Regions from separate parts of the Exiguobacterium sp. EA-TM-5 genome, predicted to be linked through region 1. Evidence: riboswitches for the same ligand, from Rfam matches in the RefSeq annotation. Region 1 holds a riboswitch; the other holds the start of a gene.
What was found. A riboswitch is a leader RNA that binds a small molecule or an ion and turns the genes downstream of it on or off. The one in region 1 is predicted to bind thiamine pyrophosphate.
Positions count from the first base shown of each region.

Region 2: it holds a riboswitch for thiamine pyrophosphate, as region 1 does, so the genes downstream of both, ACV3PA_RS12595 (thiamine phosphate synthase) here and thiT (energy-coupled thiamine transporter ThiT) in region 1, are expected to answer to the same signal.

Region 1 is NZ_CM132670.1:1,607,333-1,615,497, forward strand. Features, by position in the region: gene pknB (Stk1 family PASTA domain-containing Ser/Thr kinase) at 1-667, shown strand, start outside; gene rsgA (ribosome small subunit-dependent GTPase A) at 693-1,598, shown strand; gene rpe (ribulose-phosphate 3-epimerase) at 1,601-2,257, shown strand; TPP riboswitch at 2,280-2,388, shown strand; gene thiT (energy-coupled thiamine transporter ThiT) at 2,451-3,011, shown strand; gene ACV3PA_RS08230 (thiamine diphosphokinase) at 3,013-3,615, shown strand; gene ACV3PA_RS08235 (amino acid permease) at 3,668-5,071, opposite strand; gene rpmB (50S ribosomal protein L28) at 5,211-5,399, opposite strand; gene ACV3PA_RS08245 (Asp23/Gls24 family envelope stress response protein) at 5,683-6,045, shown strand; gene ACV3PA_RS08250 (DAK2 domain-containing protein) at 6,071-7,744, shown strand; gene sdaAB (L-serine ammonia-lyase, iron-sulfur-dependent subunit beta) at 7,845-8,165, shown strand, end outside.
Region 2 is NZ_CM132670.1:2,371,786-2,379,950, forward strand. Features, by position in the region: gene ACV3PA_RS12555 (AAA family ATPase) at 1-629, opposite strand, end outside; gene ACV3PA_RS12560 (exonuclease SbcCD subunit D) at 611-1,732, opposite strand; gene ACV3PA_RS12565 (putative periplasmic lipoprotein) at 2,137-2,511, shown strand; gene ACV3PA_RS12570 (hypothetical protein) at 2,638-2,994, opposite strand; gene ACV3PA_RS12575 (ThiF family adenylyltransferase) at 3,116-4,123, opposite strand; gene ACV3PA_RS12580 (thiazole synthase) at 4,120-4,884, opposite strand; gene thiS (sulfur carrier protein ThiS) at 4,887-5,087, opposite strand; gene ACV3PA_RS12590 (FAD-dependent oxidoreductase) at 5,084-6,028, opposite strand; gene ACV3PA_RS12595 (thiamine phosphate synthase) at 6,025-6,618, opposite strand; TPP riboswitch at 6,700-6,802, opposite strand; gene nagZ (beta-N-acetylhexosaminidase) at 6,859-8,079, opposite strand; gene ACV3PA_RS12605 (OsmC family protein) at 8,076-8,165, opposite strand, start outside.

The DNA.
Region 1 (8,165 bases):
TGTAACAGATGAGGCTGAAAAAGAAGCGATTGCAACGTTAAAAGAAGCTGGATTCGCAAAAGTCGAAGTCGAGCGAGAGAAGTCGGATGAGATAGATCGAGGAAATGTCATCCGGCAGTCAATTTCCGCTGGAACGGAAGTAATCGCTAAAGAACAAACGATTACGATTACTGTATCTGAGGGGACATCCTCTTTCGAATTGAAAGATTTGACAAACTTATCGAGTGATGAGGCAAAAGCTTACTTGGATAAAGTTGGGTTAGACGGAACGTTCGAACAAGAATTTTCGAGTGACGTGAAGCTCGATCAAGTCATTCGTCAGTTTCCGCAAGCAGGTGCCCAAGTCGAACCAAACGACTCAGTGACCGTCTTCATCTCTAAAGGGGAGGAAGAAAAAACAGTAACAGCAACGTTCCCAGAAAAAGTCGTGTACGATGCAGTATCTGAAGAGGACGAAGATACGCCGCCTAAACAAGTTATCCGCATCGAGACGGAAGATGCGAAAGGGAAACGGACTGTCATCGAGGAATCCATTGATCAAGATGAGACGTTCGACGTGCCGGTGACAATTGATCCGGGAGAAGAAGGAAAAATTACGATCTATAAAGACGATACGGTGTATCGTTCAAAAACCATCACGTACAATCAAGCAAAAGACGCACAATGAATGTGATGAAAAAGGAGTGCATAGGATGACGGAACAGCGCATCGAAGAAAAGCGAGAAGGAACGATCATACGGTTGCAGGGCGGCTTTTATGATGTTATGACGCCAGAAGGGGAAGTCCGTTCACGAGCAAGAGGAAACTTCCGGAAACGTGGTATCAGTCCGGTAGTTGGAGACGAAGTCGTCCTTCATATCGAGAGTGAGACCGGGTATATTCTTGAAGTGAAGGAGCGTGACAATTTTTTAGTACGTCCTCCTGTCGCGAATATCGATCAAGCATTGCTTGTCGTCTCAGCAGCAGAACCTGACTTTTCAGCCCATCTGCTTGATCGGTTTCTCGTATTGATCGAAGCGAAGGAAATTCAACCCGTCATCTTGTTAACGAAGATGGATCTGCTCGATGATGTCAAGGGACCGGCTGTCCGAGACGCGATTGTTGCTTATCGGAAGATTGGCTATACGGTCATCGAGACATCGAGTGAGACGTTGACAGGTGTCGAGCAAGTCAGACCATTACTTGCAGGCAAAACAAGTGTTCTTGCCGGACAATCAGGTGTCGGAAAAAGCTCGCTGTTGAACGCACTCGAACCATCTCTTGATCTAGAAACGAGTGCCATCTCGAAATCACTCGGACGTGGGCGTCATACAACCCGTCACGTTACGTTGATGCCGCTTGCGGAAGGATTGATTGCCGATACGCCAGGGTTCTCGAATTTAGACTTTCCTTATGAAATGGAAATAGAGGATGTGCGATGGAGTTTTCCTGAATTCGTGGCTGTGCAAGACGATTGTAAATACCGGGGGTGTTTGCATTTGAATGAACCCGGTTGTGCCGTCAAGGAGGCGGTCGAGGCACAAGAAATCATGTCCTCCCGCTATGAAAATTATGGTATGTTTATAGACGAAATCAAGAATCGAGCCCGGAGGTATTGAAGATGATTAAAATTGCACCATCGATCTTATCAGCAGATTTTGCGAATCTCGAGCGTGATGTCAAAGCGGTTGAGGCGGCAGGAGCAGACTACATTCATTTCGACGTCATGGATGGTCAGTTCGTCCCGAACATCTCATTCGGTTTACCTGTGTTAAGCAGCCTACGTCAAAAGACAGATATGGTTCTTGATGTCCATTTGATGATTGATCAACCCGAACGATTCGTCGAAGATTTCGTCAAGGCAGGAGCCGACATCGTGACGTTCCATGTCGAAGCGACGAATCATGTCCATCGTGTCTTGCAACAAATCAAAGCGGCAGGTGCGAAGGCGGGGGTCGTCTTGAATCCACATACATCACTATCGACGATTGAACACATTCTTCAGGATGTCGATATGGTCTTGTTGATGACAGTCAATCCAGGTTTTGGTGGTCAGGCGTTCATCGAGAGTGTCATGCCGAAGCTCGCAACACTTGCACAAATGAAGGCAGATCGTGGTCTTACATTTGAAATCGAGATTGATGGTGGGGTCAATCCGGAAACGGCAAAGTTATGCATCGATAATGGTGCCAACGTCCTTGTCGCAGGATCAGCGATCTACAATGCATCGGATTATGCGGAAGCAATCACTAGCATTCGTCAAGGGGCTGCCGTATAATAAGAACGAGAAAACGAAATATGATGACCGCAAGGGGTGTCGCTTGAAAAGCGGCTGAGAGGAGTCTTTTGACTTTAACCCTTCGAACCTGTTCCGTTCAAACGGACGTAGGGATGTGGCGCACGCAGGCAGTACGGCGTTCGTCGTACTGCCTTTTTGCGTCCCGTTTTATTCCATGAAGGAGGAAATTATCATGAAACGGTTACAAATGATGATGGAAATTGCCATCTTCGCCAGTCTCGGAGTCGTCTTTGATTTATTGATTCCATTCAAAATGCCACAAGGGGGCTCAATCAGCTTAGCGATGCTTCCCATCTTCGTCATGGCGTTTCGCCATGGTGTCGTCGGAGGTGTCGTCACTGGAGCACTTGTCGGTACGATTCAATTGATGTTCGCCCCACAAGTTTTGACGGTCGTTCAACCACTACTCGATTATACGATTGCATATGGAGTCGTCGGATTAAGTGGGCTGTTTGCACGTCAAGTTAGACAAGCCGCGCGTAACGGACAGAAGAAACGCTTGATGACGTTTGTCCTACTTGCGACGCTTTTAGGAGCGGGACTTCGTTATATCTGTCATGTCATCAGCGGAATCGTCTTTTTTGCCGAGTATGCTGAGGGTCCAGTCATACCATATTCGTTGATTTATAATGCGACATACATGGTTCCGTCTTACGTTCTTTGTGGTGTCGTCGCAGGTCTTCTCTTCACGACTGCACCACGCTTACTTCGCTATTCAGCACGAGGTGTTTAATATGCGGGCGATTCTTGTCTGTGCGGGTCCGCAAGAAGAGGTACCTGACTTACGGACGTTTTGCCAGCCCGGTGATTTCATCGTTGGTGTTGATGGTGGTGTTCAAACGATTGAATCGTTTGGGTTGACATGCGATATGATGATTGGTGATTTTGATTCACTTGGCTATGTACCTGAAGATGCAATCGTCCATCCGGCAGAGAAAGATGAAACGGATCTCGAACTTTCCCTCCGTACCGTATCAGAGATGAAACGGGGTGAGGAGATCATCATCATTGGAGCGACAGGCGGACGACTCGACATGACCGTTCAAAATGTCTATTTGTTAAAACAATATCCTAAGGCACGACTCGTCACGAAACGAGAAGAGGTACGGTATTTGGCAGTGGGGACATATGCAGTTAAGGCAGGAAGCTATCATTATCTCTCATTCATTCCACTTGTGGCGTCGATCCTAAGCTTATCTGGAGTCAAATACCCACTCGATGCGCATTCGGTTCCTGTTGGAGGCTCATTGACCGTCAGCAATGAATGGAGTGCGTCAGAAGCGAAAGTAGAGCTCCATCAAGGAGAACTACTGATGATGCGAACACTTAAGGAATAGAACAAGCATATGAAAAGAGGCCGTGGATGATCCGCGGCCTCTTTTCATATCGTTATTCTTCGAGTTGAGAGGGAGCGACACGGATGTCGCTTTGTGCTGCTAGATGTTTTCCTTTGACGAAGAGATGATAGCTTCCCCACATGACGAGGAAGAATGGAACACCGATGTATAGGGCGATCCGTTGATCCGCTTGAAACGCAAGACTAACGAGGACGACGACGTTTAACGTCAATGAAATCAGCGGTAACACCGGATAAAGCGGTGTCTTGAATTTCAATTCGGATAGATCATGTCCGTTTCGTAAGAACTGCCGACGAAATGCGAGCTGAGACGCAGAGATGGAAATCCAACCGACCTGAGCACCGAGACCGGCTAAGGACAAGAGCCAGATAAAGACGGTATCCTCTGCGAAAAATGCTGTCAGTAGCGAAAGCATCGCAAACATCATTGTAAAGAGTAAGGCACGCATAGGTACACCACGTGCATTCACGTAAGATAATTTTTTTGAAATCATTCCTTCCTGCGACATTGCCCATAACATTCGCGTTGCAGCGTAAAGTCCTGAGTTTCCAACAGATAATAGTGCTGTCAAAACGACGATATTCATCAAATCAGCAGCATACGGGATACCAATCGCATCAAAGACCATGATGAACGGGCTACTGACTCCTCCAGCTGTCTCATATGGAATTAAGGCACCAACGATTGTAATTGATAAGACAAAGAAAATGAACGTACGCCAGACTGTATTCCGAATCGCTTTTGGAATCGATTTTTCAGGTGTGTCGGACTCCCCAGCCGCGACACCAATCAATTCGGTTCCTTGGAAAGCGAAGTTGACGGCAATCATCGTCGTCAAGACACCGAGGATTCCATTTGGAAACCAACCGCTTGCCGTAAAGTTCGCGAACAACGATGTTGGACGATCTGCTTCCATCGGTAACCAACCGAACCAAGCAGCGCCGCCGAGAACGATGAAGAAGAGAATCGCGAGTACCTTCAAACTTGAGAACCAGAATTCTGCTTCACCGAACGCTTTTGCTGAGACGGCATTCAGACCGAATAGTAAGACCGTAAAGACAGTACACCAGACGACGACCGGCACGTTTGGAAACCAACGATCCATCAAACTGCCAGCTGCCGTTATTTCGAGTGCAACCGTCACAGCCCAGCCGAGCCAATAAATCCAACCGACGGCAAAACCGATTCCTGGTCCGATGAAACGGGTCGTATAGGTCTGAAATGACCCTGAGACCGGCATATAGACCGCTAACTCTCCTAAACATAACATCGTCAGATACATGATGGTCCCACCCACGATGTAACTGAGGACCGCCCCGAGAGGTCCCGCTTGTGAAATCGTTAACCCTGACCCTAGAAATAAGCCTGTTCCGATGATCCCACCGAGTGAGATCATGAACAGGTGTCGACTCGTCATCTCTCGTTTGAGTTGCATGATGACTTCCCCCAATTCTGACAAAATAAAGTACCTTCCTATTGTAAGCGTTTTCAATAAAAGCGACAATTAGTTTATGAGAAAAATAAATGAGGGTATAAAAAAACCGGAGGGGAAGATTCCCATCCGGTGTTGCGCCTTATACGCGTTCGACTTTACCTGATTTAAGAGCTCGAGCTGAAACCCAAACCTTTTTCGGCTTACCGTCGACGAGGATACGTACTTTTTGTACGTTGACTCCCCAAGTACGTTTTGTTTTGTTCAATGCGTGTGAACGGTTGTTACCCGACTTTGGCGATTTCCCAGTAACGTAGCATTTACGTGCCATGCGTTCCGCCTCCTTTTATGTTGTTTTGCGTTCGTCCTAATAGACACTTTGCTATCTTAGCATGGTGTCAAGGCGGTTGCAACATAAAAAAAGTAGCTGACAAGAAAAAAACTTGACAGGCAACCTCGAAATTTAAAATAATGGATGAGGATGATGGTAAAAGTTCATTTGACCGCTACTATTTTTCACTTATTCATTGTATAGTCAGTACGGCGACTTTTCAATAGTAGGTCCTTATAGTAGAATTATGAGAAGAATACAATATTCAAAGGGGGCTACTCAGGTGGCGATCGAGATGAAAACGACCTATGGAAAGATTGATGTAGATAATGATGTCGTCGCGCAACTTGCGGGCGGCGCAGCAATGGAATGTTTTGGTGTCGTTGGTATGGCATCCCAATCTCAAATCAAGGATGGTCTTGCTGAACTCTTAAAACGTGAGAACTTTGCACGCGGTGTCATCGTTCGACAGGCTTCAGAGCAGGTCCATATCGATATGCATATCATCGTAAGTTATGGAACGAAAATCTCAGAGGTGGCGAATAACGTACAGAGTCGCGTGAAATACACGCTCAGTCAGGCACTAGGTCTTGACGTGACATCTGTGAACATCTTTGTCCAAGGAGTCCGCTTGACGAATGTCTAAGGCGGGAATAGAGGAGGAAACTTTAGTGAGTGTAGATCGTTTAACAGGAGCGCAGTTAGTCAAGATGATTCAAAATGGCGCGGCGAATCTCTATCAAAATGCAGATTTCGTCGATTCATTGAATGTCTTCCCTGTGCCAGATGGTGATACGGGAACGAACATGAATTTGACGATGACTTCAGGTGCAAAAGAAGCAGGTAAATCGACAGCGGATTCTGTATCGGAAGTCGCGAACGTATTTGCGCGTGGATTATTAATGGGTGCACGCGGAAACTCGGGCGTCATCTTGAGTCAATTGTTCCGTGGATTCTCAAAATCAATCGAAGGAAAAACGACGATTGATACGAAGGAATTCGCAGATGCGTTACAAAAAGGTGTCGACACAGCATACAAAGCGGTCATGAAGCCGGTCGAAGGAACAATCTTGACGGTTGCCCGTGAAACAGCTGTTGCGGCTATCGCACAATCTGAGACGACGACGGATTTCTTAGAGTTGATGCGTCAGCTCGTCGAAGCGTCGAAAGTATCACTCGACGGAACACCCGATCTTCTTCCAGTATTAAAAGAAGTAGGTGTCGTTGATTCAGGTGGTCAAGGTCTCGTCTGTATCTATGAAGGATTCCTTGCAACGCTTGAAGGAAAAGAACTGGATAAGCCGCATGCGCCTGTCATGGAAGCACTCGTCGAAGCAGAGCATCACAAAACGGCTCAAAGCTTCATGTCGACAGAAGAAATCCACTACGGCTACTGCACGGAGATCATGGTGCGTTTCCAGGATGACAAGCTCGCGAATGCACCGTTCAGCGAAGAAGACTTCCGAAACGAATTAGCGGAATTCGGTGATTCGTTGCTCGTCGTCGCGGATGAAGAACTCCTTAAAGTTCACGTTCACGTTGAAACACCAGGAGAAGTCATCACAAAAGGACAACGCTTTGGCGAACTCGTCGCTGTTAAAATTGAAAACATGCGTCAACAACATTCAACAATCCTTGAAGAAGAAGGCGCGAACCAAGTCACTCCAGTTGCTGCACCGAAGGCAAAAGCGAAAGCTGCCCTCGTGACAGTCGCAATGGGTGAAGGAATCAGTGAACTCTTCAAATCACTCGGTGTCAGTGTCGTCATCGAAGGCGGACAAACGATGAACCCGTCGACGGAAGATATCGTTAAGGCGATTGAGGATGCACACGCGGAACACGTTTATGTCTACCCGAACAACTCGAACATCATCATGGCCGCTGAACAAGCAGCATCTGTTGCTTCTTGCGGTGTGACGGTCGTGAAATCAAAAACAGTCCCACAAGGGTTGGCGGCAACAATCGTCTATAACCCGGAAGCGACTGTCGAAGAGAACGAAGCGCATATGGCAGATGCGATTGCAGCTGTTAAATCGGGTCAAGTCACATATGCTGTACGTGATACGAACATCGATGGTGTAGAAATCAAGAAAGACGATCATATGGCGATTGCTGAAAAACAAATCGTTGCTACGGACGGATCAAGTCTTGGTGCTGTTAAGAAACTCGTCGATACACTCGTCACGGAAGACGATGAGATCATCACGGTTCTTTACGGTGAAGGCGTCTCAACGGAAGAAGTCGAGTCACTCGTCGAATATATCGAATCGGTCAATCCGGATGCTGAAGTGGAAGTGCACGACGGCAAACAACCACTTTATTCGTACATTTTAAGCGTCGAATAAAACCATCATACTGAAAAAAGGCGACTAGCCTTTTCACGAATCCCACCATCTGCGATAATAGAGGTGGGATTTCGTTTGTTTCATAGAGAGGGGAAAAGAGATGAAATATCGTAGCGTCTTTGACATCATCGGACCAGTCATGGTTGGTCCATCAAGCTCGCATACAGCGGGAGCTGCACGGATTGGATTGATGGCGGGGAAATTGTTCGGGGAAACACCAACAGTCATCCATATCACGTTTTATGGGTCATTTGCTGATACGTATCGTGGACACGGCACGGACGTCGCGATCATTGGCGGTGTACTCGGATACGACACGTTTGACGACCGAATTCCACAATCGATCGATATCGCAAAATCAAAAGGGATCGAGATTCATTTTGAGACGAGTGAAGCATTGACGGATCATCCGAATACGGCA
Region 2 (8,165 bases), 760 kb from region 1:
AGTTTTGCCCACTGTTTCGTCTTCGTTTCCTTAATCCGTGCCGCAAGATCGAGCGCTTGCCGGTGCAAGCGTTGCTGGAACTCACCGTAGTGCTCCGTCTTGAACAGTTGCTTGAGAATCTGTAGCTTATCTTTCGACTCTGCCATCAACAGTTCACGGAACTTATTTTGCGGCAACAACAGGATTTGCGAAAACTGTTTATGATCGAGCTGGATCAACTCTTGAACGCGTTGTTTGATTTCCGGAATCTTGACCGCAAGCGGTTTCCACGTCGTCCCGTCGAACCGTGAGAACTCGGCTTCATGCGAATAACCGGTTTTGTTGACCGGATGCGGTTGACTCGGTTGGCGGATGATCCGGTACCGTTCCCCTTTAAGGGTAAACTCCAGTTCGACTTCCGTCTTTTGCTCAGGCACAGCGAAATGACTTCGCAGTTCGCTCATTTCCCGTTCGCCACCAGACGTCTCACCGTACAGAGCGAATGTTAGCGCATCGAAAATCGTCGTTTTCCCTGCCCCCGTATTCCCGGAAATGACGAACATCGTCCGCCCAGCAAGTGCTGTGAAATCAATCGTCTCTTCGCCAGCAAACGGTCCAAAGGCGCGTAATGTCAGTCGTTCTGGGCGCATGTCGCTTCCTCCTTCAAGACGGCTTGCATCGCTTCCGTCGGTTTCTTCTCACGGACTGCTTCATAAAACTCACTAAACAGATCCGCAACGGACGCATCCTTGACCTGTTCCCGCGACGCTTTGACCGCCCGTGTACTCTCGCGGACGAAACCGATTCGCTCGAGGTGCAAGATGTTCGGATAGATCTTTTTCAGCTTTCCCATCGGATCCATCAAGGCTTCGCCGTCCGTTAGATTGATTTTTAAGTAATCGTCCGTCGCTTGCGTCGCGACGAACGCCGGGTCTGTCAGTTCACTGAGACTACCGGTCACCTCTCGCAAGTCACGTTTTGGCGCAAGCGGTTCGAATCGACGATCGAACGCACCCGCATCGTTCAACGTCAACACATCGACCCCTTTAATATGATGTGCTTCTGAAAACGAATATTTCAAGAGTGATCCACTGTAGCGAACCGTCTCCGATTGAATCGCCAGCGGATTATGCAGATGACCGAGCGCCGTATAGGTAAACGGTGCAAATTGGCTCGCGCTGACTTGTCCTGCCGTACCGACCGACAATTGCCGCTCTGAATCCGTCTCGAGTCCACCGATGACAAAGGCATGTCCAACGAGGACACTCGGTCCCTCCGGTGAACAACTCGAAAGAATCGTTCGCATCGCGTCATCATGTGTCTTGATTGTCTCGTCCTTATGCACGTACCGGACTGTCGCTGGATCTGCGAAAGGCACCGGATAAAATGAAACCCCTTTGATCATGACGGGTGTAATGACCGGTGTTAGTTTTCCAACGAGATGCAGACCTGCCCGTTGCAACAAGGTCGTACCGAAACTCAAGCGTTCGGCCGAATCATGATTCCCACTAATTGCAACGACCGGGATGTCTCGGTCGAGAATCAAAGCAGCTAATGTCTCGTCAAGCAGTTCGACGGCTTCCGTCGGCGGCACGGCACGGTCGTATAAGTCTCCTGCAATGACGATCGCATCCGGTTTTTCTCGGTCGACGAGTGCTAAAAAATTCGCCAAAACCGCCCGTTGGTTCTCGAGCATTGATTCACCATGAACGATTTTTCCAAGATGCCAATCGGCAGTATGTATCCATTTCATCTTCATCACACTCACTTTTTAAATATAGTAGCTTAAGTGTAGCATGCGAGCGTTCGTTCTGCGACGAACATCCGTTTGGAATACCAAAAGCAGAAATGATTATGCTGCTTAGCGACTCAACCATAAATACTGCAGAAATAACAAGGTGTACTTCCTCTTGTTTAAGAGAAATACTACTCGTTATCTTTAGACTGAATTCCATAAATGATTTATACGATGTTCAGACAAATCCGACAAACATTTTGTTTTTTTGAGAAATCCTATTTTAGACCGCTCCCAATATCCAATAAATGTATTTCGTGTTAAGCTAGTAACGTCACATCTTAAGTAATAATTGAATCATGTTAGAACTTTCGTAAACGTTAATCGCTACGAATCATCCATCGAATATGAGGAGGTACAACATGAAAAAAATTATCCTGTTAGCTCTGTTATGTACTTCGTTATCGGCCTGTAACGTCAACGAGTCTAATCTCAGTTTTAGCGAGTTACAGACAGTACCTAACGATATACAAACGAAAATTGATCCCGACTTTAGTCTGCAATTAATCAATACGAAGGGCGATACCGCTTATGTTGTGTATCGCACAAAAAAATCAGTTGATACTGATCTTGAATCGCAAGAAAATACGGTAAAGATAAAATTAGATGAATCTAACGATACTAGTAAGAATGCGAAACAACATGTCTATAAATTAACGTTAGATCCTGAACATGAAATCATCGATGTCTATTTAAACGGGAAATCTACTGCATTTGATAATGTAACTAGTTCATGATTTTTTTATTTAAGTAAGAAAATAAACACATGCAAAATCCCCTCATTCTACTTTTGAAATGAGGGGATTTACAAACTAAGCAGGAGGCGAATGCCTCCTGCTTTCTGTGCTTTCACAACGAGCGTATTATTTCGTCCGTTGCTTTCTAAAACGTTGGACAGAACGAATCACGGAAACCGATCCGCCAATGATCGCGCCGACGCCGACGACGATGCCTGTTTTGAATTTTTTGCCCGTTGGTTCGGATGTATGCGTTGCTTGATTGTGTTCAAAAAGTTGTTGGAGGGGCGACGACGTCTCGACTTCGAGAATCTTCGATGCATCCTGATGCACATCTTCTCTACGTTCGACACTACAAGGTGACAGATAGAATGGGTTCAAGTTCGTCCGGTACCGATCCGGATTCCAGTTGGCTTGTTGGACAACTGCCTGTTTCTCTTCCGTCTGTGCCTGATCCTTCATCGGATCGAATTCTTGTTTCATCTGAATCACTCCTCTTCACGTTCAAAACCTATAGACCGTTTTACGTCTGAAGTCTTATTTACCTGTTTTTCAAACATTTAAAACACGTATATCAAAAATTAGTTTACTGTTTTTTGAACGTTTACCCGAAATAGGCATGATAGAGTCGTTTGGCTTTGACGAGATCGGATTCACCATGAATTAAGACGCGCCCATCTTGAAAGGCGACCATTCGATGTTCTTCTATTGTAAAAGCAAGTAAATACGGATTGTGAGCAGAAATTGCTGCGACCGGCTGAAGGCGTCGCTTCAACTGTTCGAGATCCCGCTTACCGTCCCCCCGAATTTGGACAGCGTCGCGACCGCAAAGTGCTGTAAAACGGACCGTCTGATCCGATAAATAAGGATACGTCGGTTGAGTACCACATGAGGGACATTCCTTTTGCTTCAACGATTGAACGTTGATTTGTTGGAATGTATTCGACCACACATCAAAGGCAAGTAAACGTGTCCGCATGGCATCCGTCTTTCCACTTAACCACTTCAGCGCTTCTGTCACTTGTAGAGAGGCGACCATCTGAACAGCTGGACTGATGATTCCTGCCGTATCACACGTCTCCTGATCACGTGGTAATTGATCGAGTAAACAATGGAGACACGGTGTCTCCCCCGGACGAACAGTGAAAGTAATCCCATAACTACCGACACATCCACCGTAAATCCACGGAATCGATCGCATCAATGCCATGTCGTTCATCAGTAAACGAATATCGAAATTATCCGTCGCGTCGATGATCAAATCGATGTCGTCTAACAGCCACGTCAGTGACGCCCGGTCGACGTCTAATACGTGTGCTTCGATCGTCACCGTCGAATTGATTGCCTCAAGACGCGCTTTCGCAGCAATCGCCTTCGGTACGATGTGACGCGCATCGTCCTCGGTATAAAGCTGTTGCCGTTGTAGATTACTCCACTCGACGTAATCCCGATCGACGATTCGGACGACGCCGACACCGGCACGAACGAGTTGTTCTGCCGATGCGGTTCCGAGCGCCCCCATCCCGATGATCAGCACCTTTGCTGCTGAAAAGCGCTCTTGTCCGGATTCCCCGATCGGTTGAAACCGAGTTTGGCGTGAGTAGCGGTTCATCGAATCAATCCACTCGTTGGACTACTCGCGATCGCATATTGTTTCTTCTCAATCCGTCCCGCTTCGTATCCTAAACGTCCCGCTTCAACTGCTAGTCGCATCGCGCGCGCCATCTTGACCGGGTCTTGAGCATGGGCGACCGCTGAGTTCAATAAGACACCGTCCGCTCCAAGTTCCATCGCATAGGCAACATCAGTCGGTGAACCAATGCCGGCGTCGACGATGACCGGGACCGTTGTCTGTTCGATAATGAATTGCAGATGAAGTGGGTTGAGAATACCTTGCCCGGAGCCGATTGGTGATGCTGCTGGCATGATCGCGTGACAGCCGAGTTCTTCGAGGCGTCGTGCAAGGACGACGTCGTCCGAAGTATATGGTAAGACGATGAATCCTTCTTTAAGCAACTCTTCAGAGGCGCGTAATGTCTCGATTGGGTCCGGTAACAAGGTCTTGTCGCAACCGATCACTTCAACTTTTACCATGTCACACATCCCGGATGCTCGTGCGAGCTTCGCTAACCGGACGGCTTCCTCTGCTGTCTTCGCACCAGCTGTGTTCGGCAGTAAATCGTACTTCGTTAAATCAAGCGACTCTAAGAAATTCGATTGTTGTTTATCAAAGATGTCGAGTCTCCGGATAGCGAACGTCAAGATTTGTGAAGCCGAAGCGTCAATCGCCTCCTGCTGTACCGTAGCATTCGTATATTTTCCTGTACCGAGTAATAACCGTGAGTCAAATGTCTTTTCTCCAATTTTCAGCATGTTTATCCTCCTCCTACGAAATGAACGATTTCAAATGTGTCATGATCCCGAACGACCGTCTGACCGTAAGCCCCGCGATCGATGATCACTCGGTTCTGTTCGACGATGACGAGCTTTTCCCCCAAGCCGAGTTGCACGAGCATATCCTCGATTGTTTCAATCTGTTCGATCTTATGGTCGTTTCCGTTAATCGTAATGTTCATCGGACTTCCTCCTTCTGGATCAACCGTAATGTATTTGCCAAGACCTCCGCTGTCGCCGGTGCGAGTAAAATCCCATGCCGGTGATGACCGGTCGCTAGGAAGATGCGACGCGATGACGAAGCGACTCCGATGTACGGTAAGCCGGATATCGTTTGTGGTCGTACGCCGGACCAGACTTCTTCGATGACTGCATCACGAATCGGTGGATAAAGCCGCACTGCTGCATGAAGCAGTGACGTAACCCCCGCGACACTGACGCCGACCGTCTCATCGTGCGGTAATTCGGTCGCACCGATCAAAATCCGTCCGTCCGCTTTCGGTACAAGATAGACAGAATCATTGAACAGAATCGAGCTTAACGGTCGTCCCGCGAGACGGACCGCCAAACACTCGCCTTTGACGCCATATGTCGCAATCGAAATGTCGGCTGTCGCAAGTATTGCTTGTGATCCGCGCCCAGCAGCCACCGTTACCGTACGTCCCGTCCATATTCCAGTATTCGACTCGATCTTCACGACATCATCACTCTCCTCGAGACGCGTGACATCCACCTGTTCTTCAATCGATACGCCACGTGCGTGTAAGGCACACATCAATGCATTGGTCATTCGTCGCGGGTCGATTTGACCGACCGATGGAAATAAGTATTCTTGTCCGTCTCGTTTTAACAAAAACGGTTGTTCCAGGTAGCCGCAATCGATGCCAGTCTCCCGTTCAAGTCGACGTGCGAGTAACGGATACAGACGGCGACTTCGAGCGGCTAGCGCATGCAGTTCATCACGTAGCTCAATATCCGTCGCAAGCATTCCGGCAGCTGCGCGACTCGTCCCTTGACCGCATGTTTCGCGCTCAAGGACAAGAACGGATTCGTTCTGACAGGCGAGACTGTAAGCAAGCGTCAAACCAATGACTCCACCACCAATGATGATGTGATCCGTCATACCCTAACCTCCTGATAACGCTGAATGGCAGCAAGTGGGTCCGTTTGACCGAGGATGCCGGATAAGACGGCGATTCCGGTTGCACCGGTCGCTGCGATCTCAGGAATACGATCTAGTGTGATGCCGCCGATTGCGATGACTGGTTTTGTCGTGAAGGTAACGACTTGTTTGAGAGCATCAACACCACGTGGCGGAAGATCCTGCTTCGACGCCGTCGGATAAATATGACCGTAGAGCAATTGATCAGCTCCTTCTGCCTCAGCCGCGAGCGCCTCTGCCAGTGAATGGACGGATTTACCGATTGTCAGATCTGGAAAGTGTCTTCGGACATCACCGACGCGTAAGGATCGTCGGGTCAACTGCACACCGATGCCAGCGACATGCGCAACGTCGACGCGGTCATGGACCGTTAATTGATCAGGCAAATATCCTTGCCGAAGGAGTGTTTCAATTAGATCAAGTAATTCTGCCGCTGATAAGTTCGGTTCCCGCAGATGCAATTGATTGGTATAGGGTTGAAGGAATTGAAAGATTTCGGCCCCATCTCGCAAATCGATCGAACCTGTTGAAATCAGATGTAAACGCATCATATCTTCCTTTCTAGACGAAAAAGGACCACTCCCGATGTTGAAAGGAGTGGTCCGAAAATGCGCTGCAGCGCTAAGGATATCTAAGGTTTCGAGCCACTTCCCTCCGCTAGTACGAACTAGATCAGGTTCAAAGGGTCCGGATACTTCCGTCTCAGTCTGCTGGGAGACTCCCCTAGTGTCTTTTCGTGTTTAATTGGCTTGCCCCATTAGTCTAGCATGAGTCGCTTTCCTTCGCTAGTCCTAGTTGAGCGCTTCCACTTGCTGAACGAGCTCCGATTTCGTCGGTCGCTGTTGCTTCTGGCTGTTGGCATACGTCTGCTTCAGCTTCAGGATTCGCATCACTTTCGCATCGAGCATCTCGGTCGTCAGCGTTTCATCTTTGACGGCTTGCATCACTTCAGCATGAACTTTCGCATAAGCACCTGCCTCTGAAAACATTGCCATGTCAGCTCCATTGACGAGTGATTGCCGCGCCGCTTCCGCAAGACCGTATTGTTGCGTGATCGCTCCCATGACGAGATCATCTGTGATGATGACGCCGTTGAATCCGAGTTTCTGACGCAAGAGATCAGTCAGGATCGGCTTCGAGAGCGAGGATGGATTTTGATCGTCATACGCGGGATACAGAATATGGGCGACCATTATCATCTCGGCCCCCTCTTGAATCGCTTCTTGGAACGGTAACAGTTCCGTTCGCTTCAGTTCTTCCTTTGATGCCGTCACTTTCGGCAGTCCAACATGGGAATCGACACTCGTATTACCGTGACCAGGAAAATGTTTGACGACCGGAATCGTGCCAGTCTCTTGCATCCCGTGCATCAGTGCTGTACCGAACGTCGCGACGGTCTTCGGCTCTGCACTTAAGGCACGATCACCGATGATCGGATTGTTCGGATTACTGTTAACGTCAAGGACTGGTGCAAAGTCCATGTTGAATCCATAGTACCGCGATACATGACCGAGCGTGCGTCCGACGTCTTCCATTTTCGCCATATTTGCGCCTTGCGCCATACGTTGACTCGTCGGCAGACGTAATCGTTGATCAGGTACCCGACTGACCCGTCCGCCTTCCTCGTCAATCCCGACGAACGCATATGGCTTTTGGTTCGTCTCTTGAATCGCACGCGTGAACGTTAACAATTGTTCTTCTGACGTGATGTTTCCGCCGAGCAGTAAGACGCCACCAATCGCATGCGTCCGCAACAACTGCCGGTCTGCCGCTGAAAGTTCCGTACCAGCGACTCCGATATAGAGGAGCTGATCGATTTTTTCAGACGTCGACATCGCTGCCAGTTGTTGTTTTAGTTGTGCGTGTTGTCGTTCTTCCTTCGTCGGCTCAGGCTTTGGCTTCTTCGCTTCAGTCGGTTGCTTCGCTTCTGGTTGTGATGGTTTCGTTGATTCCGTCGTCTCCTGCGCACACCCTGCAAGCAACAGGCAGCCGATCAGTACAGTCTTCTTCACAAAGGATCCTCGCTCCGGACACCATTGATGGAATAATAGACGGAAATCTCAGCGTTCAGGGATTGTGAGACCGAACAATATTTATC